2 regions of the Undibacterium sp. Dicai25W genome follow, and region 1 is predicted to be linked to the other one. Evidence: predicted binding sites of a transcription regulator. Region 1 holds the regulator's gene; the other holds the start of a gene.
What was found. Region 1 encodes FliA, which starts transcription of late flagellar genes. Its sites were predicted from a motif close to CTAAAGTTTNNNNNNNNNNNGCCGNTA; they were not measured.
Positions count from the first base shown of each region.

Region 2: ACO0KY_RS07095 (flagellin) is a predicted target of FliA. The motif match lies at 5,409-5,435, and genes of this name have one in related genera.

Region 1 covers NZ_JBMPOQ010000006.1:43,958-54,837, forward strand. Annotated here, with positions in the region: gene flhA (flagellar biosynthesis protein FlhA) at 1-1,346, shown strand, start outside; gene flhF (flagellar biosynthesis protein FlhF) at 1,343-2,629, shown strand; gene ACO0KY_RS08945 (MinD/ParA family ATP-binding protein) at 2,622-3,464, shown strand; gene ACO0KY_RS08950 (RNA polymerase sigma factor FliA) at 3,471-4,202, shown strand; gene ACO0KY_RS08955 (flagellar motor protein) at 4,184-4,924, shown strand; gene motD (flagellar motor protein MotD) at 4,935-5,699, shown strand; gene ACO0KY_RS08965 (flagella synthesis protein FlgN) at 5,750-6,238, opposite strand; gene flgM (flagellar biosynthesis anti-sigma factor FlgM) at 6,241-6,558, opposite strand; gene flgA (flagellar basal body P-ring formation chaperone FlgA) at 6,676-7,386, opposite strand; gene flgB (flagellar basal body rod protein FlgB) at 7,586-7,966, shown strand; gene flgC (flagellar basal body rod protein FlgC) at 8,012-8,416, shown strand; gene ACO0KY_RS08990 (flagellar hook assembly protein FlgD) at 8,438-9,133, shown strand; gene flgE (flagellar hook protein FlgE) at 9,193-10,632, shown strand; gene flgF (flagellar basal-body rod protein FlgF) at 10,687-10,880, shown strand, end outside.
Region 2 covers NZ_JBMPOQ010000004.1:202,514-213,393, reverse strand. Annotated here, with positions in the region: gene ACO0KY_RS07115 (flagellar protein FliT) at 1-295, opposite strand, end outside; gene fliS (flagellar export chaperone FliS) at 302-778, opposite strand; gene fliD (flagellar filament capping protein FliD) at 811-2,826, opposite strand; gene ACO0KY_RS07100 (flagellar protein FlaG) at 2,982-3,353, opposite strand; gene ACO0KY_RS07095 (flagellin) at 3,437-5,233, opposite strand; gene ACO0KY_RS07090 (tetratricopeptide repeat protein) at 5,612-7,813, shown strand; gene rfbF (glucose-1-phosphate cytidylyltransferase) at 7,810-8,583, shown strand; gene rfbG (CDP-glucose 4,6-dehydratase) at 8,580-9,638, shown strand; gene ACO0KY_RS07075 (dTDP-4-dehydrorhamnose 3,5-epimerase family protein) at 9,635-10,198, shown strand; gene ACO0KY_RS07070 (methyltransferase domain-containing protein) at 10,195-10,880, shown strand, end outside.

The DNA.
Region 1 (10,880 bases):
TGGCGCAAATTCCTTCTTTGATTATTTCAACCGCGGCCGGTGTTGTGGTTTCTCGCGTCGCCAGTGATCAAGATATTAGTGGGCAGTTGATCGGGCAGTTATTTGCAAAGCCACAAGTAATGTTTATTTCTGCAGGGATTATCGGTGGTATGGGCATCATCCCAGGCATGCCTCATATTGCTTTTATTCTTCTGGCAGCAGTCATGGGCGGCTCTGGGTACGTAGTACGCAAGCGTATGGACGTCGCCGCACAAGAGCCGACCAAGCAGGAAGCGCCGGTTATACAGGCGCCGGAAATGGAAGAGGCGACATGGCAGGACGTTTTGCCTGTTGATACTTTGGGACTTGAAGTTGGTTATCGCCTCATTCCTTTGGTCGATAAAGCGCAAGGTGGTGAATTGTTGCGTCGTATTAAAGGTATTCGCAAAAAATTTGCTCAGGAAGTTGGATTCTTATCTCCTCCAGTGCATATCCGCGACAATCTCGAATTGAAACCGTCCGCTTATAAAATTGCACTCAAGGGGGTTGAGGTTGGTTCTGGTGAGGCAATGAATGGTCAATTTTTGGCAATCAATCCTGGCATGGTGGCGGGCACTTTACCTGGTGTGCCGACAACTGATCCTGCTTTTGGTTTGCCTGCGGTATGGATTGATTCAGGAATGAAAGAGCATGCGCAGACTCTGGGTTATACAGTCGTCGATGCAAGTACTGTGATTGCAACGCATTTGAATCACTTGATCACTACCCATGCAGCTGAATTGCTGGGACGTCAGGAAGTTCAATTACTGTTAGATCATTTGTCAAAAGAGATGCCAAAAATGGTCGAAGATTTAATACCAAAAATGCTGTCTCTCTCTACTTTGCAAAAAGTGCTGCAAAATTTACTACTGGAAGGTGTTCATATTCGGGATATGCGCTCAATCATTGAGGCTTTGTCCGAGTATGCAATGCATACGCAAGATGCGAACGAATTGACGGCACATGTTCGCGTGGTTTTAGGGCGTGCAATTGTTCAGCAAATTTTCCCCGGGACGAATGAGTTAACTGTAATGGCACTCGATAGTCGCCTTGAGCGTTTGTTAATGCAGGCACTCAATACGGGTGGTGCTGATGGTTCGGGTATAGAGCCTGGTCTTGCTGATACCTTGTCGAGCCAGGCTGAAATTGCGACCAAACATCAGGAGCAAATTGGCGTGACGCCAGTGTTGCTGGTGCCAGCGCCACTGCGCACACTTTTGTCGCGATTCTTGCGCCGTACCTTGCCGCAATTAAAAGTCTTGTCACACGCTGAATTACCAGAAACAAAAACAATTAAAGTTACTAGTCTTGTCGGAGGTCAGTCATGAACGTAAGAAAATTTACTGCCAATACGTCGCGTGAAGCGCTGCGCATGCTGAGAGAGGCATTAGGTGCCGATGCAGTAATTTTATCGAATCGTAATGTTGACGGTAAGGTCGAAATTTTGGCGATGGAAGGCGATGTGGTCAATGCTATTCCTCCGGCTGTGAGTGTCCGTAGCGGCATTGCCGAAGTGCCCGATGTGCCGCGTATTACTCCGCCTTTTCGTGCGGAGAGCAAGTCATCCTCGACACCTGCCTTTCAAGCAGTGATTGAGCAGCCACGGATTGCACCAGCGTTTGCCAGTGCTAATGAAATGTCAGACATGATGAGCGAAATTCGTTCTATGCGCACCATGCTTGAATCGCAATTGGCCGAATTGTCGTGGGCAAATACGCAGCAGCGTCAACCACAAAAAGCAGAAGTACTCAGAGAAATGTTAGCTACTGGTTTGAGTGCAAGTTTATCGCGTTTTATGGTGGGCAAGATGCCTGATAATGAGTCGGCTCAAAGCGGCATAGAATGGATTAAATCTATTTTGGCGCGCAATTTATCTGCCATTGATAATGAGAGTGAGATTTTGGAAAAGGGTGGGGTGTACGCTCTGGTAGGCCCCACTGGCGTTGGCAAAACAACGACAACAGCGAAGCTGGCAGCGCGTTGTGTAATGCGTCATGGTCCATCAAAATTGGCATTAATCACGACTGATGGCTATCGTATTGGCGGCTATGAACAGCTGCGCATTTATGGGAAAATTTTGGGCGTGATGGTACATGCGGTAAAAGATGAAAGCGATTTGCGTATTGCGTTGTCCGAGCTCAAAAATAAACATACTGTATTAATTGATACTGTTGGTGTGAGTCAGCGCGACAAAATGGTGACAGATCAGGTTGCTATGTTGTCTGGTGCGGATGCTGAAGTAAAACGCTTGTTATGTCTGAATGCGACCTCTACTGGCGAGACCTTAAGTGAGGTGGTACGCGCGTACCAAGGCACTGGACTGGCTGGATGTATTTTGACTAAACTCGATGAGGCGGCGACCATAGGTGGTGCTTTGGATATTGCTATACGTCAGAAGCTGACTTTGTATTATGTTGCCAGCGGTCAACGCGTTCCTGAAGATTTACATGTAGCGAATAAACAGCACTTGATTGACCGCGCTTTCAAACTGAAGCGAGAAACTGCGGCATTTCGCTACCTGGATGAGGAATTGCCATTGTTGATGTCTGCCGCTGTTGCTACGTCTAAGGGGCAAATCTCGTCTGCTTCTGAGGAGGTGTCCTTTGGTTAATATTGATCAGGCAGAAGGTTTGCGTCGTATGTTGGCAGTACCAAAGCCGCGTGTGTTTACGTTTTTGTCAGCGCTGAAAGAGGACGATAAAAGTGCCATGTTGGTGAATTTGGGCGTCTCTTTGGCGCGCCAGGGGCAGCAAACAATGATGTTGGATGCAAGATCCTCTGGAAATAGCGTCGGGGCATGGTTAAATGCGCAAAAAAGCAAGACCTTATTGGATGTCGCGCGACAACAGCGTACAATGCAAGATGCTATTAAAATAGTAGCGTCAGGACTGTCGGTAACGATGTTATCGCGTGAAGCGCATATGCTCTCAGGGTTGACGCCAGAAATTTCTAGGCGATTGGCGAGAGTTTTTGATATTGTGACCCATCGTTCAGATTTGGTTGTTGTTGATAGCAGTATTGACGCGGATGATGCTTTTCCTCTCGCTGCTTTAGATAGTAGCGAGGTGGTAATTCAGGTGTCTTCAGATCCGACGGCGATTAAAAACGCCTACGGCTTAATTAAGCGGATGAGTGGTCGATTAGGTAGGCGTTCTTTTAGTATTTTGGTTTCTGGGGTGTCCGAAAAGGAGGCAACTTTGATCTATACGAATATGGCGCAAGCTGCTAATCGCTATCTTGCCGTACCTTTGAACTATATTGGATATGTCCCGGAAGATGATCATGTCAGGAAGGCTGCCAGTTTGGGGCAGTCGGTGATTGATGCTTTTCCAAAAGCACGCGCATCGGTTGCTTTTTCTCGCTTGGCGGCACAGCTTGTTAATTCTGCTTGTTCTGTTATGTCTTTTGAGGGTGTACCTGAGCTTGGTGTCGGTCTCGGAATTTAATTTACTATGTACACCGCTAGCGGAAAATCAGATAAAAATTTTCTCCTGAGGGAGCATGCGCCTCTGGTTAAGCGTTTGGCTTACCAGTTGAAAGCACGCTTGCCTCCAAGCGTCGAGGTGGATGATTTAGTGCAAGCTGGCATGATAGGCTTGTTAGACGCTGTTAATCGCTACGAAGATACGCATGGCGCGCAATTTGAAACGTATGCGGTGCAGCGCATTCGTGGCGCAATGCTTGATGAATTGCGTAATACCGATTGGCTGCCTAGAGGCGTACGTCAAAGTATGCGTAAGATAGAAACTGCAATGAATGTCTTGCAGCAAAAACTTGGCAGACCCCCAACTGAAACAGAGGTGGCAAAATCTCTGAAATTGACGCTAGGCGAATATCAGGACATGCTAGGTGATAGCGGTGGACATCAACTTGTTTACTATGAAGACTTTCATGATGCTGATACCAAAGAACACTTTTTAGATCACTATTGCTCTGATAGTTCGGGAGACCCATTACAAGACTTGCTCAACGAGGATTTTCGGGATGCGGTGATCGGTGCGATTGATAATTTGCCTGAACGGGAAAAACTGCTCATGGGGCTGTATTACGAGCAGGAATTAAATCTCAAAGAAATTGGCGCGGTCATGGGAGTCTCTGAATCCAGGGTGTCTCAATTACATAGCCAGGCAGTTGCCAGGCTCAGAGTTTATTTAAGGGAGAAGGCGTGGACTGGGCTAGCGTAGCGGGATTTCTTCTGGTCGTGATTGGAATCGGTGCTGGCCAATTGATGGAGGGCGGTAATCTGGCATCTCTCTTGCAGCCTGCTGCATTTGTTATCGTCGTCCTTGGTACCATCGGTGCAGTATTGTTGCAAAGTCGGATGACTACGTTTCAACGCGGTGTTTCTATGTTGCGTTGGGTCATTTCTGAACCGCCAGACAATAGTCGGAAGAACGTTCAGGACGCATTGATATGGAGTGTTGTTGCCAGAAGAGAAGGTTTCTTAAGTCTTGAACGGTATATGGATACAGCCAAAGATCCATTTATCAGTAAAGGCTTACGTTTGGTTATTGACGGCGTTGATCCGGTGCGTCTCAAGGATATTTTGGATGTTGATATTTCTTTGTTTGAAATGGAGCAGCGTCAGGCGGCAAAGATCTGGGAATCTGCAGGCGGTTATTCTCCCACGATAGGCATCTTGGGTGCTGTACTTGGATTAATTCACGTAATGGAAAATTTAACTGATCCGGCAAAGTTGGGTGGTGGTATAGCGGTTGCTTTTGTGGCAACGATCTACGGCGTCGGCTTGGCTAATTTACTTTTTTTGCCTGTCAGTAATAAGCTCAAAGAAATTATTAGCAAAGAAATTGTTCGCAGAGAGATGTTGTCTGATATTTTCTACAGTATTGCTTTGGGTGATAGCCCCAGGGTTGTAGAAGAGCGTGTCGCTAACCACAAAAACTAGGCATTCATCTATGGCGAGAAGAAAATTTCATGAGGAACCTGACAACCATGAACGGTGGTTGGTTTCTTATGCTGATTTTATTACCTTGCTTTTTGCTTTTTTTGTGGTGATGTATGCTATTTCGTCTCTCAATGAAGGTAAATACCGTGTTTTGTCAAATTCACTCACTGGTGCATTTAGTAATGCTAAGCCAGTCTCCCCAACTTTGACGACGGCTACCCCCGAAGATTTACTCAAGCTAGCGCCGCTGCCGCTAGTGAAGCAAAGAGCGAGTGAGGCTTTGCGTAGAGAGCGCAGTCAAATGACCGAAGTTGCGCGCGATATTATGGCGGTACTGGAGCCGCTGGTCAGGGAGGGTAAAGTTCGCGTCACACAGACTAGTCGCGGCGTCACGATTGAAATTAATGCAAGTCTGCTGTTTCCCACTGGGGAGGCAAAATTAAGCGCGGACTCTATTCAGGCGTTGACCGCAATTGCTTCAGTATTGAAAATTGATACCCATGCGATACAGGTCGAAGGGCATACGGACAATATACCTATAAAAAATTCTATTTTTCCGTCAAATTGGGAGTTGTCTGCAGTCCGTGCGAGTACTGTAGCTCGTTTGCTAACTGAAAATGGCGTCGATGAAAATCGGGTAACAGCTGTCGGGCAAGGTGCAAAGCAACCGGTAGATTCAAATGATACTCCCGAGGGTCGATCTAGGAATAGGCGTGTGACTGTGACGGTGTTAGCTGTATTGCCTGAACCTGTGGTGGATGTTCCCGTCAAATAAAAAGCCCAAATCACTTTGAGCTTTATTCTTATCGTTGCCTTGTTTTTGTTTTAGCGGGGAGCTGTGCCCTTGATGTTTGCTGAGCCTAGCGATGCCTGCCCAGTTGGCCCATAAAGCGCGCCTGCGCTATTGCCGTGGCCGAGTACACCTAAAGCAGCCTGGTTTTGCGATAGCCGGCGATTAATTAACAGGCCGTTGGTCCGATTGTCTTCTTTGGCTTGTTCTGAAACGCTCAATAAATCTTTCCAAAGTTGCGCCGTCGTGATGTTGTCAGGATATTTGTTCAAATAATCCTGCATTCCTTCAGGTTTATTGGCAAAACCGAGAGCGCTGAGATGGATTCCTCGTGTTTTTTCAAGTTCTACAATGTGACGTAACAAATCACTTTTGTTTGCCGTGGTCTGATTGAGAGTGTTTAAATCGCCGTTAGATAGCGCTAACTGCTCTTTCTTGAGTAGTGCGGCAAGTGCATTCATCGCTTCGGTTTCTTCTGTCAGGCTTTGTTGGATAGCGATATCTTGTGCGCTTGCTTGTGTCATTTTTAACGTTTTCTTGAGTTGATTAAATCTTTCACGGACTCCAGAAGACCATCGGCAACCTTTTCAGAGTTGACCTGAAAACGGCCTTCTGAAATGGCCAATTTAATTTCTTCGACTTTTTTTGTCGCAAATACAGAGCTGCTAGCTTGTGTGCTTTGCAGTGCTTGTAATTGTGATGATAGCGGCGACAACTGCACATTCGTACTTGGTGCGGCTGGTGTAGCTACCGTCGATTCTTGCGCAACATCGGCGCGCGCCTGCTGCGGACCGGTGGATGCCGGCGTCGTAGCGGTTTTATTTAGTATGTCATCAATTTTCACAGCGATACCCTCGATAGTGGGAATTATCTACTTCTACATTCGGGTTATCGGCTCGGTATTTTTAAACTTTAGTTATGTTGATGAAAAAATTGCGGCGTAGCCACTTATTTTCTGAGTTCAATTACTAATTTCAATGATTCCACCTGCTTTCGCGACCCCACTCAGCGTAACACCATTTGCGGTTTTTGCTTTAGCTATTTGTCCTTCTGATGCATTGGTTATTGCTTGTGCATCAGTGGTTACCTCAAAACCGTTACCTCTGCTAATGACCCGTACGGACTGTCCTTGTTGAATCACGGCAGGATTTTTAAGTGAGTCGAGGCGCAAAAGGGTGCCAGAAGATACTGATATTTGTATTGCTCTACCTATCGCTTGGTCGGGATTGTTGATAAACCCAACGGGTAAGTTTGAAATTTCGCCCTTGATTTTGCTGAGATCGTCAATCGCCAGAACTTGTCCTTTTGTTAAGGAATGTGCTGCCACGTAGTATTCTGCGGTAATTTGAACATTTGCTCTGAGGTAAATCGTCCATGCGCTTGGTGCAGTGCAGCGGACTCCAACGGTCGTCTTTCCCCAAGCTTTGCTGCCAGTCGGCAGAAAAGGAACCAAAGCCTGGCATTCAGATAAATTCAGACGACTATCAACAGGACCGACTGAGATGTCAGCCACTCCTGGTTGTGCAGTCGATAGTTGCTGCAAATATTCACTAGCGATTTGCCTGATTCTATCGTGATCTTGTCTGGACTCAGTCATTTCTGCTGCCATTGGATGCGAAATCGATAATGGCAAGCCAATCAGGGCCATGATGAATTTTGCTAAACGGTTCATAGTTACTTTCAGTAGTACCAGCATTCCAACGCACTCAGTTTAGTCAATGTTACGACGCTCGATCTAACAAATAAGGGGTATTTCTTGCCTTTGATTGTCGATTTGAATTGGTGGCATCTCACCTATCATGCAAAGAAGAGAAAAGTATTATTTGAGTTTCTGATGAGGGGGATGGGTTGTGAGCAAGCTAGATGACTTGATGCAGTTTCAACAAACAGCCTTATCAGTTCGCGGGTTACGCCAGCAATTACTTGCATCCAATATTGCGAATGCTGACACCCCGAACTACAAGGCTCGCGATATTGATTTCAATGAAGTGCTCAAAAGTAAATTGCAAGTCAATGCGCATCAATCAGCAACTGCCTTAGCCAAAACATCAGACCAGCATTTGGATTCGACAAGGACCTTGGATGGTATTACTCCTCAGTTTCGCAATATGGTGCAGGGGAACGTGGATGGCAATACGGTTGATATGGATGTCGAGAGAAATGCATTTGCAGATAACGCGGTTCGATATGAGGCTGGCTTGACGATGATTAACATGCAAATACGCAATATGCTTGCTGCTATTCAGGGTTGAGTGGAATTACATAAGAGTAATCGGGGATGATAAGGGGTAATTGTTATGTCGCTATTTAATGTTTTTAATGTTGCTGGTTCAGCGATGAGTGCGCAAGCTCAGCGTTTGAACGCTGTATCGAGTAACCTCGCCAATGCGGATAGCGTAACGAGTACCAACGGTACACCATACAAGTCAAAGCAGGTCATTTTTGCGGCTGTGCCTATGAACGGAACGGCGTCTACTGGCGTTAAAGTGACGGACGTTGTTGAAGATGCAAAGCCTCCTAAATTGATGTATGACCCGTCTCATCCGCTTGCAGATGAAAAAGGTTACGTTGCATCACCTAACGTGAATGTCGTCGAAGAAATGGTTAACATGATTTCAGCCTCCCGCTCTTACCAGGACAACATTGAAACAATGAATTCAGCAAAGGCCATGCTTTTGAAGACACTTACTTTGGGTCAGTGAGACCCATAAAGGAGATTTGAGATGTCGACTATACAGACAAATACGGTTGATCCTAGCTTGCTGGCAACCATGAATGGTGCAAAAGCACAGGCCAATTCGATTCAGACGGCACAAAATCAGTTTATGACTTTGTTAACCACGCAGTTGAAAAATCAAGACCCTTTGAATCCAATGGATAACGCGCAGGTCACTAGTCAATTGGCGCAATTGTCAACAGTTACTGGTATTAATCAAGTTAACGCTTCAATTAATGCGATGAATGCGAATTTTCAGGCGGGGCAGAGTTTGCAAGCCGCAAATATGATTGGTCATGGTGTATTGGTGCCAGGAAATTCGATTGAATTGACAAAGACAACGAATGCTGCTGGCGCGAGCACAACAGCAGGCGCTTACGGCCTCAATTTGCCGCAAAATATTTCGGGCGGAACTGTAACAATCACCAATGCTGCCGGTGCTGTAGTAAAAACAATTAATTTGGGTCAGATGTCGCAAGGCGTACAAACATTGAGCTGGGATGGTTCTACTGATGCGGGTGGCGTCGCACCAGAAGGTAAGTACAGTTACTCAGTTAAGGCGTCATCAGGGGCTTCGGCGGTCACGCCGACTAATTTGGAATTTGGCATGGTGTCGAGTGTTTCAGCTGGAGCTCAGGGGGTAAGCTTGAACTTAGCTAATTTAGGTTCTGTGGCAATGAATAGTGTGGTTCAGATTTTCTAATTGTTTTTAAATTTACGCGGTGATGTTTTGATCATTTATTGTTCCGCAGGAGAGTAATCATGGGTTTTCAACAAGGTTTGAGTGGCTTAAGTGCGGCGTCGCAGCAATTGGACGTTATTGGTAATAATATTGCAAATGCCGGAACCGTCGGATTTAAAAGCTCACAGGCGCAGTTTTCTGATGTGTATGCTAACTCGTTAAATGGTGCATCAGCGAATGCCATCGGTATTGGTGTGCGCGTAGCTGGAGTGGAGCAGCAATTCACGCAAGGTAACGTATCGACAACGAGTAATCCTTTGGATATTGCTATTAATGGAAATGGCTTTTTTCGGATGACGACGAATGGTGCGGTAACGTATTCACGCAACGGTCAATTTCAATTGGATAAAAACGGTTATATCGTCAATTCTCAAGGTTCGCAATTGACTGGCTATGCGGCAAATACGAATGGCGTTCTCTCGACCGGATCCCCAGTTCCTATCAACATCAATACCGCAGATTTAGCCCCAAACCAGACTTCCACGATCAACGCGGTGATGAATTTTAATTCCACTCTCAACGTTCCGGGGACAGTGTTGCCAGTAACAACACCGCCAGTGATTACACCAACCGCCTTTGATCCGACTAATGCGACGACTTACAATAGTTCAACGTCGACGACGGTCTACGATAGCTTGGGTAATTCGCATGTGGTACAGACCTATTATGTAAAAGTTGATCCAGCAACGATTCCAGCCCAAGCTGCACTTACACCTCCGACTTTGACCAGACCTGCTTCTGCCTGGACAGTGTACGCGACAGTGGATGGTAGTTTGTTTGATAACGGTAATGGTGGTCAAATTACAATACCAATTGCGCCCTCGACGTCGGTGGTTCCGGTCCCATTGGCTACTGCTGGATTTAATAATTTGGGGTCTTTGGTGGGCGTATATAACACCAGCGTCGCTGGTACCTGGTCGTCAGCGTCTTTCTCTGCGACGAGTCCTAACGCGTTTAAAATGGGGGTGCCGGTTCCGACCATCGCTGTATCGCCGATTAATACTAATTCAGCGCCGCCTCTCGCGATTAAATTTGATTTAACGAATTCGACACAGTACGGCTCACCCTACAGCGTCAGCACCATGAAGCAAGATGGTTTTGCCTCAGGTAAGTTGTCTAGTTTTAATACTGGCAAAGATGGCACGATTGTTGGTAGCTATACAAATGGACAAACAAAAGTGTTGGGGCAGGTTGTCTTGGCAAATTTTACCGACCCAAATGGCTTGCAATCACTAGGTGGTAATCAATGGGGGGAGACTGCAGCTTCTGGTCAGGCCTTGGTTGGATCGCCTGCGGTAGGAGCCTTGGGTACCTTGACATCTTCCGCTACAGAGGACTCGAACACTGATTTGACCGGCGACTTAGTAAGAATGATCACCGCGCAAAGGAACTATCAAGCGAACGCGCAAACCATTAAAACGGAAGATCAAGTGTTACAAACTCTGGTCAATCTTCGCTAATAGGTTATTGGATTTGATGTGCGGTTTTTTTCGCCAGATTAAAGAGGAATTGATATGGATCGCTTGGTTTACACCGCGATGACCGGTGCGAGTCATATTTTAGAGCAGCAAGCAACAGCGTCCAATAATCTGGCCAACGCCACCACGACTGGTTTTCGTGCGCAATTTGATTCATTTCGTGCCATTCCTGTCATTGGTGGAGAATTACCAACCAGAACATTCGTGGTTGATTCTACCGTGGGTGCAAA
Region 2 (10,880 bases), on a different contig from region 1:
GCGATGTACTGTTGCTTTTAATAAGATCCGCTAACTCAGCCATCCAGGGTTCTGTAATGTCGCGAATTTCTTTATCATCTGCCAGAATTTTTTTAATCATGCGAATTTTTTGCTCTCTCAATTCTGGTGTGAGAGGGACAGGTATTTCATTTTTTTGAATTTTCGCAACGGTCGAGCTGCAATTGGATTCCAATTGGCAAAGTAGCTCCCAATCTCGCTCACGCGCCGCACGCAGCATCTGATCGGTAATGACTGCCACATTTTCATATAAAGAGATAAGTTCTATGCTTTCCATGCTAAATCAGGCCTCAAATGCGTGGGTTTGTTTTGGTTGTAATGGGTCGTAATTTGTCGTCGGTGGAGGGGCCGACGGTGCTGCCGTTGAAGCTGGCTTGATTGCTTCCCAGGTTATTTTTAAATCGCGCAACAGGTTTTGAACTTCCAGTAACTTCTCTTCCTTGTTCCCAGCGTTTGCCAACAATAATTCACGACTCATATATTCATAGAGTGCATCAAGGTTTTTTGCGATTTCACCACCAGCTTCTTTGTCAAGGCTCGCTCTTAAGCCGTTATCAATAATCGAAATAGCGTGTGATATTGATTTACCTTTTTTTGCGATTTCTTTATTTTTCATCTGTTGCACGGCATTGCCGATGGCAATGATCGCGCCATCGAACAGCATGACGATTAATTTATGTGGATCGGCGGCCATGACACCAGTCTCTTCACCGATCTTGGTGTAAGCATTTGCGCCATATAGTTTTGATGAGCCAAACATAGTTAGTCCTTCGCGAGTGACTGGTAAATTACTTATTTATTCGTGGTACCGTTAAGAATGCCAAGTTGTGACGTCAAAAAACTCGCTGTCGATTGCAGGCTTGAAACAACGCTATCGAGAGCCGTATATTGCGCTGTTAAGCGCGCTTGCGTAGCAGTGAGTTGAGCATTCAATGTGTCGGTCTGTTTTTGCAGATCTTTCAACGTGTTATTGAATCCAAGATTTGCATTGGGGATTAAACCTCCGGTGCCAATAATGCTGGAGACAACATTGTTAAGCTTGTATGCAAACCCTTGAGAGAAGTAAACTGTCCCCCGATTTCCGGTAGAACCACCATTGACGATAACTTGAAGCCCATCAGATGCTGATCCACTAGCGCCAGTAAGAATCTGACCCGAGCCAGTTGCCCCTACGCCATTGAGACTGCCAGCCACATCCTTGCCGGCAAAGCCCGACCAGGATGTGCCAGTCAATGCTGAAATATCGGTGCCGCTTCCGTTTGCAAGACTAATCATCGACTTGCTGCCGTAGCTACCAGAACTAAGATTAAGGAAACCGTTGCTATCAACCGATGCCACTATTGATAAGCCGCCGCTGGAAAAATTAGACGTGCCATTGACGGATGACTGCACCAGAGTGGCAAGTTGAGTCGCATTGTAGGTACCAGCTGGCAGATTGACGGCAGCTGTGACGCCATCCAATGTAAAGTTAATGGAAGTATTCGCTGCAATTGTTGTGCTTGCACTATTTAGGTTTGTATTTCCAACCAGTGTGCCTTGCGTTGCAATCTGAGTGACATTCAAGGCGTAGTTGCCCGCCGTCGTTGCATTAGTCGAGCCTACTTGTCTAGTCAGGCTATCCGTCGATTGGCCAACCGCAGCAAAGAGTCCGCCTACATCTGTAAAATGGTTCGTTAGCGCCGACTGCAATTTGGTTGCGTCAGTAGCTAACGAACCGTCTTTTTGAAATGTAATCCCAATCTGGGCCAGGTAAGTGAAATTACCACCTAGTCCGTTGACCGCATTGCTCAGGCTACTGCGCAGCTGATTTTGGATGGTTTGAACTGTAGGATCACCCAATAAGGCACCAGCGGCCTTGGTTGTTGAGTTATACGATGTAAGTTGCGATATCGTGCTGTTAATATTGTTGTATGCATTGACAAAGGACGTAACTGCTGTGGTAACCGCCGCTGTATTGGCGGCGATGCTGACTGAAGTTGTGCCGACTTTTGCTAACTTTAACGTAACCCCCTGTATTGATGAGCTGATATTGTTGGTGGTGCTGGTGACAGGGATGCCGTTGATCGTTAAATTGGCATTTTGACCTGTATTAATCTCTTTGAAATTTTGTGTTCCAGCAGGATCATTGCTGAGCAGACTTTGCAATGTGGCGTCACCGCTCACGCTAATTTTCATGCTTGAAGTTGCGCCTGTGCTTGCCGATGCGAGAACAAGATGGTAAGGCGTTGCACTGCCATCACCCACGATCGATGCATTTACACCGATTTTTGCGTTATTAATCGCATCGCGTATGCCCTGCAAAGAATTGTTGCTACTATCAATAGTAATGGTGCCTGTCGCCTGACTTCCGTCTTGGGTAAAGGTCGCGCCTGAATACACGCCATTGGCAGATGTTCCGCCAGCAATCGTGCCAAACTGGAAAGTCACTGTGGTACTGCTACCAGTTCCTATCGTATTCGTGGTTGAAGCCTGGCCTGCGCTGGAAATAGATTGCCCCTGCGCTAATTGGGTCACATTCAGGCTATAGTTGCCTGCAGTTGCAACACTCGTCGTAGTTGCTGTAGCAACAGATGCGTCTGTTGCGGTCGCTGTTAAATTATTGAACGTAGCAGGGTTGCTTAGTGTGCTTAAGGAGCTTTGGAAGGCGCTAATGACGCTACTCAGAGCGCCATAGGCTGTGACATCAGCGTTATAGCTTGCCTGTTTTTGTTGTATAACCTTTAAGGGCTGACTCTCAACTGCCATCAACTTACTAATAATGCTGTCGACTGGAAGCCCTGAACCAATGCCGGTTGATTGTACGGACACAATAATTCTCCTTTGTTAGCCCTTACTGTATCAAATCTGGCGGGGTTCCAATTTGTATGACAGAGGGGTATTTCCCCGCTATTTTTAAAATAAGCAATCAAATGACAGAGTCGGATGAATTAACTAACGGTTCCGTCTGCCATCATGCGCTACATTCAGACTTCCTGCTTGATCAGCAATCCTTGTAATTTATCTAAAGATTGAGATATTTCAAGGGCTTGTTCGGTGGGAATCTGACGTAGTACTTGATTTGTGTTTTGGTCGATGATTTTAACTACCACCCGTTTGCTGTCCTGGTCGACGCTGAATCGAACATCCTGACCTTTGTCTTGCAATGATTTATTAATGCTGGAGACCGCGTGTTGCAGCTGGGCTTTGTCAACCGCTTTTGCGGGATCGGCTGGGGGTGTTGTTGGTTGAGGTTGACTTATATTGTCAGGCACAACAGCTGTCGCTGCAATATTGGCATTTCTATCGGGCGCAATTTGCCCGGTAGGAATGCTACTTCCAATCGAAGGGATGTCCATGATCTTGTCCTTCAAAGTGATATTCCCCTGATCAATTGCTGATCAGGGGAATGTTTTACATCAATAGCTTATCAGGCGATTGATTAACGCAACAGAGCGAGAACACCGTTAGGTTGTTGGTTAGCCTGTGCCAAAATTGCTGTACCAGCTTGTTGTAACACTTGAGCACGTGTCATGTTCGCAGTTTCTGAAGCGAAATCGGCATCTTGAATACGGCTACGTGAAGATGACAAATTCAACTGAGAAGTTTGCAAACTGGTCACTGCGGAAGTGAAACGGTTTTGGTAAGCACCCAAAGAAGCGCGTGAACTGTTGACAGATGCTAGGGCAGCATCGATCGTTGCCAATGCGGATGTTGCGCCAGCTGATGATGTCAGATCCAGCGACGAGAGTCCGCCGCCAACGGTTACTGTTGCTGCTACTGCTGTAGTGCTTAAGCCAATATCGGTTGCAGCAACACTGACGCTTGCTTTTGTTGCTGTAGTACCAGTAGTGATACCTGTACCTGTTGCACCGTTTGCAGTAACGACAGTGTTGATTGTGCCGCCGGTCAAGGAAACGAGTGTTACTTTACCATTTGAGTCAGCTGATGCAGCAACACCTGTTTTCGATGTAATTGCATTGATTGCGTCCGCAGTGTTTTGTGCTTGAATATCAACACTTGCGGCAGACTTAACGGCACCAATATCGTAGCCGTTAATTGTCACGTCACCTGCAGCAACAGCAGTTCCTGATGTTGCTGCAGCACCAACCAATTTCGCTTCTGTACCATTGGCAACCTGGATACCATTTTGGCTTGTTGAACTCAATGTGACGTTTGCTGCGATTGTTGTAGTATAAACAGTAGCGGCAGCGCCACCAGTTGAGAGGCCGGTATTAGTATCGTTTGCACCAGCATTGGCTGATTTTTCAATCGTAATGTTACGTCCATCAGCTGCGCTCAAATTGACTGCGCCTGTTGTCGTGTCATAGGTTGCAGTAACACCAGTTTGAGAAGATTTTGCATTAATCGCTGCAGAGATCTGTGAACCGTGTTCAACCACTGTCGTTGCTGAGGATACGGCGCCAATGTCGACACCATTAATTTTAATATCGCCAGCAGACAAGGATGTTTTTGTCGTGATCGCTGTACCAGCCAGGAAAGTTGCTTGGGCTGTAGCGGATACGCCAGTGCTGCCAGTGGATTGATTAATGGCTGCCGCTTTAGCAATAGCGCTACCAGCGGAATCTTTGTAAGACACGCCATCAGCGGCTGTCGCGCCAATATTGACACCATTGATAACCAAAGAGCCAGCGCCGAGTGCTGTCGCTGTATCTGATGCGCCAGCTAATGAAGATGAGTAGCTTGAGCCAGAACCAACACCGAGTGAGCTGGATTTCGCGCTGGTGATCGCACCAACAGTGATCTGATCATTTGCTGTGCCATTGGCACCAACTTGGAAAGTCTGGTTTGCAAAAGTACCGTCGAGCAAATTCACACCGTTAAAGTTGGATGTGCTGGCAACGCGGTTAATTTCTGAGATCAGCTGACTTGCTTCATTATTCAACGCTGCGCGGTCAGATGCGCTGTTTGTGCCGTTGGCTGCCTGAACTGCCAAGTCACGAATACGTTGTAAGTTAGAACCGATTTGAGATAAGTCGCCCTCAGCAGTTTGCGCTAAAGAGATACCGTCGTTTGCGTTACGTGCAGCTTGGTTTTGACCGCCCAGCTGTGAAGTCATACGTTGAGAAATTGCCAGACCAGCGGCATCGTCTTTAGCGGAATTGATGCGCAAGCCAGAGGACAGACGTTGCATCGCAGTTTGCAATGATGATTGTGATGTGTTCAGGTTGTTTTGGGCAACCATCGATGCGATATTGGTATTGATGAATGAAGACATTTTAATACTCCTTGCCTAAGTTATTTAATTCGGGGTTTAAGCCTCAAACTTTGGTCTGTCCTGATGACTGTTGCACCGCCGTTGTTTAGGGTTACGGTCAAGTCTTAAAAACGTTTAGGACATTTCTGCAAATAAATATTATTTTTTTTGCTTAAGTTTTGAGACTTTTTCCGCTTGACGGCAAGGTTTTAAAATACTTTAGGGTGGAAATTGCACTGTTTTAATGCTTTTGTTTGATGTATGAAAAACAAAATACATCGTTAAAATGTATTTGATGTGCAATTGTATCTGCGTGGAAGCGATTATTTCGGCGGGTTAGGTGTATTTTGAGGGTATTGATTAGTGCGGTGCTTGAGCCACCATTGATGAGGAAAGTTGATGAAGTCTTCAAAAGCGAAAAAAGTCGGTATTAATGATGCCAGGCAATTGTTTAAAAACAATGAGCTCGAGAGCGCAAGGCAACTTTGTCTGGAGATTCTGGATACTTTCCCTCTTCATCCTGATGCGAATCTCCTCATGGCAAAAATCAGCCTGAAATCCGTTGAGCTTGATCGTGCATGGACCTTTTTGCAACACTACTTCTCTGTTGTGAAGGGATCGGCGGGTGATGTAAAAGTTTGCCACGCGTTACTCGATGCGTGCTTACTCCATCGACAATTGACGCTGATGGAGGCGATAAGTCTTTGGTTGACCAAGGCAAACGCCAAAGATGGCATTGCATGGAATTATTTCGCTATTAGTCTGTTTGAGCAGCAACGATTTGATGAGGCAGCTGATGCGGGAAGGAAAGCCGTTAGCTGCGAACCAAATAACCCTGGTGTTTTGCTGAGTCTGGGCGGTATCTTAAATATGCAGGGAAAGTATGCCGAGGCACTCCCGTTTCTGGAGCGGACAATAAAATTAGACCCCTTGTCGACAATGGGGAATAATAATTTGGGTAATGTTTACCGTGCGTTGGGAAGACCACATGACGCCATTCAATGCTTTTCTATTGCATTGAAAAATGGCTACGATCACGCCTTGATTCACAATAATATCGGGATCGCTTATAGCGATACGATGCAATTTGCCAATGCCATTGCCAGCTATGAGAAGGCAATTGAATTGCAGCCAGATTTGATGTCCGCCTATCCATCTTTGATTAATTTGTATGCTGATGCAGGCAGGGTAAAGGACGCTGTTGATCTTGCAAATGTGGCGCTCTCCAAATCAACAGATAACGCAAGGATCTGGTCTGCATACGGAAATACGCTACAAAAAGCGAATCAACTCGATGGTGCCATTGAGGCTTATATGCAAGCCCTGTTATTCGTTCAGGAATCGCAAGCAGATTTGACTCGCAGAATTTACAGCGCATTACTGTTCGCGTTGAATAATCATCCAGACCTACCTGCTGAAGTCATCTACGGCGCCTATGAGGAGTTTAACCAAAAATTTGGCCTGCCTTTTCATCACACCTGGCGCCCTTTTGAAAATAAGCGTGATCCAGATAAGCGCTTGCGTGTCGCTTATATTTCGCAAGCTTTTTACAATCAGGTTTGCAAATATCATTTACTGCCATTAATGGAGAACCATGATCATCGCCTACTAGAGGTTTTTGCTTACTCAGATCCGCCAAGTGAAGACGATGTGACGGCGAAATATAAAGCGTGCGTAGATTGCTGGGTGGACACAAAAGGCATGAGTGATGAAGAGGTCGCCAATAGGATACGGTCGGATCAGATTGATATTTTGATTGATATTAGTGGCCACTCGACGAATAACCGACTCGGTGTATTAGCAAGAAAGCCAGCGCCGGTGTCAGCGCATTGGTTGGATTTTGGTTATACGACTGGTTTGACAGCGGTAGATTATTATTTAACGGATAAGTACATAGCAAATACCAACTGTGATCATCTTTTCTCCGAAAAACTCTGGAGTCTCGAGAATAGTTCTGTGGTTTATCGGCCATATGGTGTTGCTGTCAGTCTGAATGAATCCCCATTCCTTAAGGATGGCATTATTACTTTCGGTACGTTGTCACGTTCAAATCGTATTACGCACAAAGTGGTCAGAGTGTGGTCTGCTATTCTTGACGCCATGCCAAACTCAAGACTAGTGATTAGTAGTAGTGATTTTTCCGATCCGAAAATTCAGGATGAGGTTGCAGCCCGGTTTATCAAGCATGGTATCGAGCGTTCACGTCTTGATATTGGTTATTCTTCGCCATCATGGTTACCGTTGCAAAAAATTGATATTGGCCTCGATTGCTTTCCACATAACTCTGGCACAACGTTGATTGAGACGTTGTTCATGGGTATTCCTTTCGTTACTTTGGCTGATCGTCCCTCTGTGGGGCGCATCGGTTCAAGTATTCTTGGTGCGGCAGGTCATCCAGAATGGATTGCGCATTCAGAGATGGAGTATGCAGAAAAAGTATTAACACTTGCTCACGATACCGAACTGCTTCAGCATTTGAGAAAAAATATGCGCGCTGAATTGATCAAGTCTCCGTTAATGGATGAAAAATTATTTGCTCATGATGTCGAAAATGCCTATCGTCAGATGTGGAAAATCTATTGCGAAAAGGAATCGGTATGAAAGCCGTCATACTCGCAGGTGGATTGGGAACCCGAATCTCTGAGGAGACACATCTTCGTCCGAAACCCATGATTGAAGTGGGCGGATATCCACTTTTATGGCACATCATGAAGAGTTATTCGGCGCATGGCATCAATGATTTTGTGATTTGTTGTGGTTACAAGGGCTACATCATCAAAGAATATTTTGCCAATTATTTTTTGCATATGTCGGACGTCACTTTCGATTTGGCGAATAATCAAATGGAGGTTCATGAACAACATGCTGAGCCTTGGAAGGTGACCTTGGTCGATACCGGAGCTGAAACTATGACTGGCGGTCGTCTTAAGCGAGTTGCAAACTATCTTAAGGATGAAGAAGCTTTTTGTTTTACCTACGGTGACGGCGTGTCCGATGTCGATATTGCGGCATCAATTGCTTTTCATCAAAAGCACGGAAAACTAGCCACTGTTACTGCTGTTTTGCCTCCAGGACGCTATGGTGCATTATTGAGGGATGGGGATAAGGTTGAAGGCTTTATAGAAAAGCCGCGTGGTGATGGCGGTTGGATTAATGGTGGCTATTTTATCTTGTCACCAAAGGTGATTGATTTCGTCAGCGATGATACAACGAGCTGGGAATTGGAACCGCTTGCAAATCTTGCTCAACAAGATCAGTTGAGAGCGTTCGAGCACAGCGGCTTTTGGCAGCCTATGGACACTTTGCGTGAAAAAACACTGCTCGAAGAGTTATGGCAGTCAGGCAGAGCCCCCTGGAAAACGTGGAAATGAGATTAGACAAAGATTTCTGGCGCGGGCGCCGCGTCTTATTGACCGGACATACTGGCTTTAAGGGAAGTTGGTTGGCCATTTATTTACATCAATTGGGTGCGAAGGTGACTGGCATAGCGCTTGCACCAGAGACTCAGCCTTCTTTATTTGTTGCGGCAGGAGTAGAAAAAATTCTTGCTCATCACGTGTGTGATATTCGCGAACAGCACAAACTCACTTCACTCATTCACACGGCACAGCCAGAAATTGTTTTTCATCTCGCTGCACAAGCATTGGTCAGAAAAAGTTATAAACTGCCAGTAGAGACCTTTGCGACCAACGTGCTGGGTACCGTGCATGTCTTAAATGCATTGCGCGGTTTGGAGTCTGTCAAAGCTGCGCTGTTGGTAACGACGGATAAAGTTTATAAAAATCCGGAACATGGTCATGCGTTCAGCGAAAACGACGAACTCGGTGGGCATGATCCATATAGCGCAAGTAAAGCGGCTTCAGAATTAATTATTGCAAGTTATCGTGATGCATATTTGAGTGATCAAGGCACTCAAATTGCCAGCGCACGGGCGGGTAATGTGATCGGTGGTGGTGATTGGTCGGAAGATCGGTTGTTGCCGGACGCAATCAGAGCGTGGCAATCGGGGCAGGTACTTGAAATAAGACGCCCTGAGGCGGTGAGGCCGTGGCAACATGTGCTTGAGCCGGTGTCCGCTTATTTGAGGCTCGCACAGGCGTTGGTAAGTCAACAGCTTCCTGGTGGGGCGTGGAATTTTGGACCCTCGCCAGAAGCTAATGCAACGGTACGGCAGGTGATAGATCTGGCACGACAAGCGTATGGTAGCGGTGAAATTAAGTATGCGAGTCAACTTGAAGGCGAGCACGAAGCCGCATTGCTGAGTCTGAATGTGGATAAGGCCCGTGACATGTTGGGAATTGAGCCACGTTTCGACCTCAACCACGCTGTCACAATGAGCATGCAATGGTACCGTGCATTCGCTGATGGCGCAGGTGCGTATCAGCTTTGTCTTAACGATATAGCGGCCTTTGAGGCGGTTGTATGAGTGAACGATTTCTACAGAGTTCAACACCTTTGTCTGGGCTAACATTGTTGAAACGCCTCCCCCTTGGAGATGCGCGTGGCTTTTTTGAACGAATGTTTTGCGATGAAGAATTGAGTGCGGCTGGTTGGCGAGGCGCAGTAAGGCAAATCAATCACACCTATACACAAAAACGGGGAACGGTTCGCGGCTTACACTTTCAGTTGCCGCCACACAGTGAGATGAAACTGGTTTCTTGCTTGCGAGGTGAAATATGGGATGTGGTTGTCGATGTGCGCAAAGGCTCGCCAACTTTTTTACACTGGCATGCTGAGCGGCTATCTGCAGAAAATCATTGTTCATTATTGATTCCGCAGGGCTTTGCGCACGGTTTTCAGACATTAACGGACGAGGTTGATCTGCTATATTGTCATAGCGAGGTTTATTCATCCGGATCAGAAACCGGGCTGTCAGTGACAGATCCGCGCTTGAACATAGTGTGGCCATTGCCAGTGCAAGAATTGTCCGGGCGAGATCAATCACATCCATTGTTGACTGACGATTTTAAAGGGGTTCAGTTGTGAAATGCAGACATTGTCAGGCACTATTGAATAACACCTTGCTGGATTTAGGCACTGCGCCTCCATCGAATGCCTATCTTCGACCAGAACAGTTACATGCTTCCGAAACGTGGTTGCCTTTACGCTTACTGGTCTGCGAATGTTGTTGGTTGGTGCAGACTGAAGATTTTACCGGACGGGAGGCACTTTTTGACGACGAATATGCTTACTTCAGTTCTTACTCCAGCACGTGGCTAAAGCATGCCGAGCAATATGTTTCAACGATGTGTGAACGTTTTAAACTTGGTAAACAAGATTGTGTCGTCGAGGTTGCTGCCAATGACGGTTACTTACTGCAGTATGTTAAAGCGGCGAATATTCCTTGTTATGGTATTGAGCCTACCGCCAGCACCGCTGCTGTGGCGAGAGAGCGAGGAATAGAAATTCTTTCGGATTTTTTTGGCCAAGATTTAGCCTCTACGCTCGCCAGCGAAGGACGGCAAGCCGACCTGATGGTAGCCAATAATGTGTTGGCGCATGTTCCTGATATCAATGATTTTGTTGCTGGGTTTGCTACCTTGCTTAAGCCAAGCGGCACGGCGACTTTCGAATTCCCACATCTGTTGCAGATGGTACAGGGACTGCAGTTTGACACTGCTTACCATGAACATTATTCGTACTTGTCTCTGACCGCAGTACAGCGTAT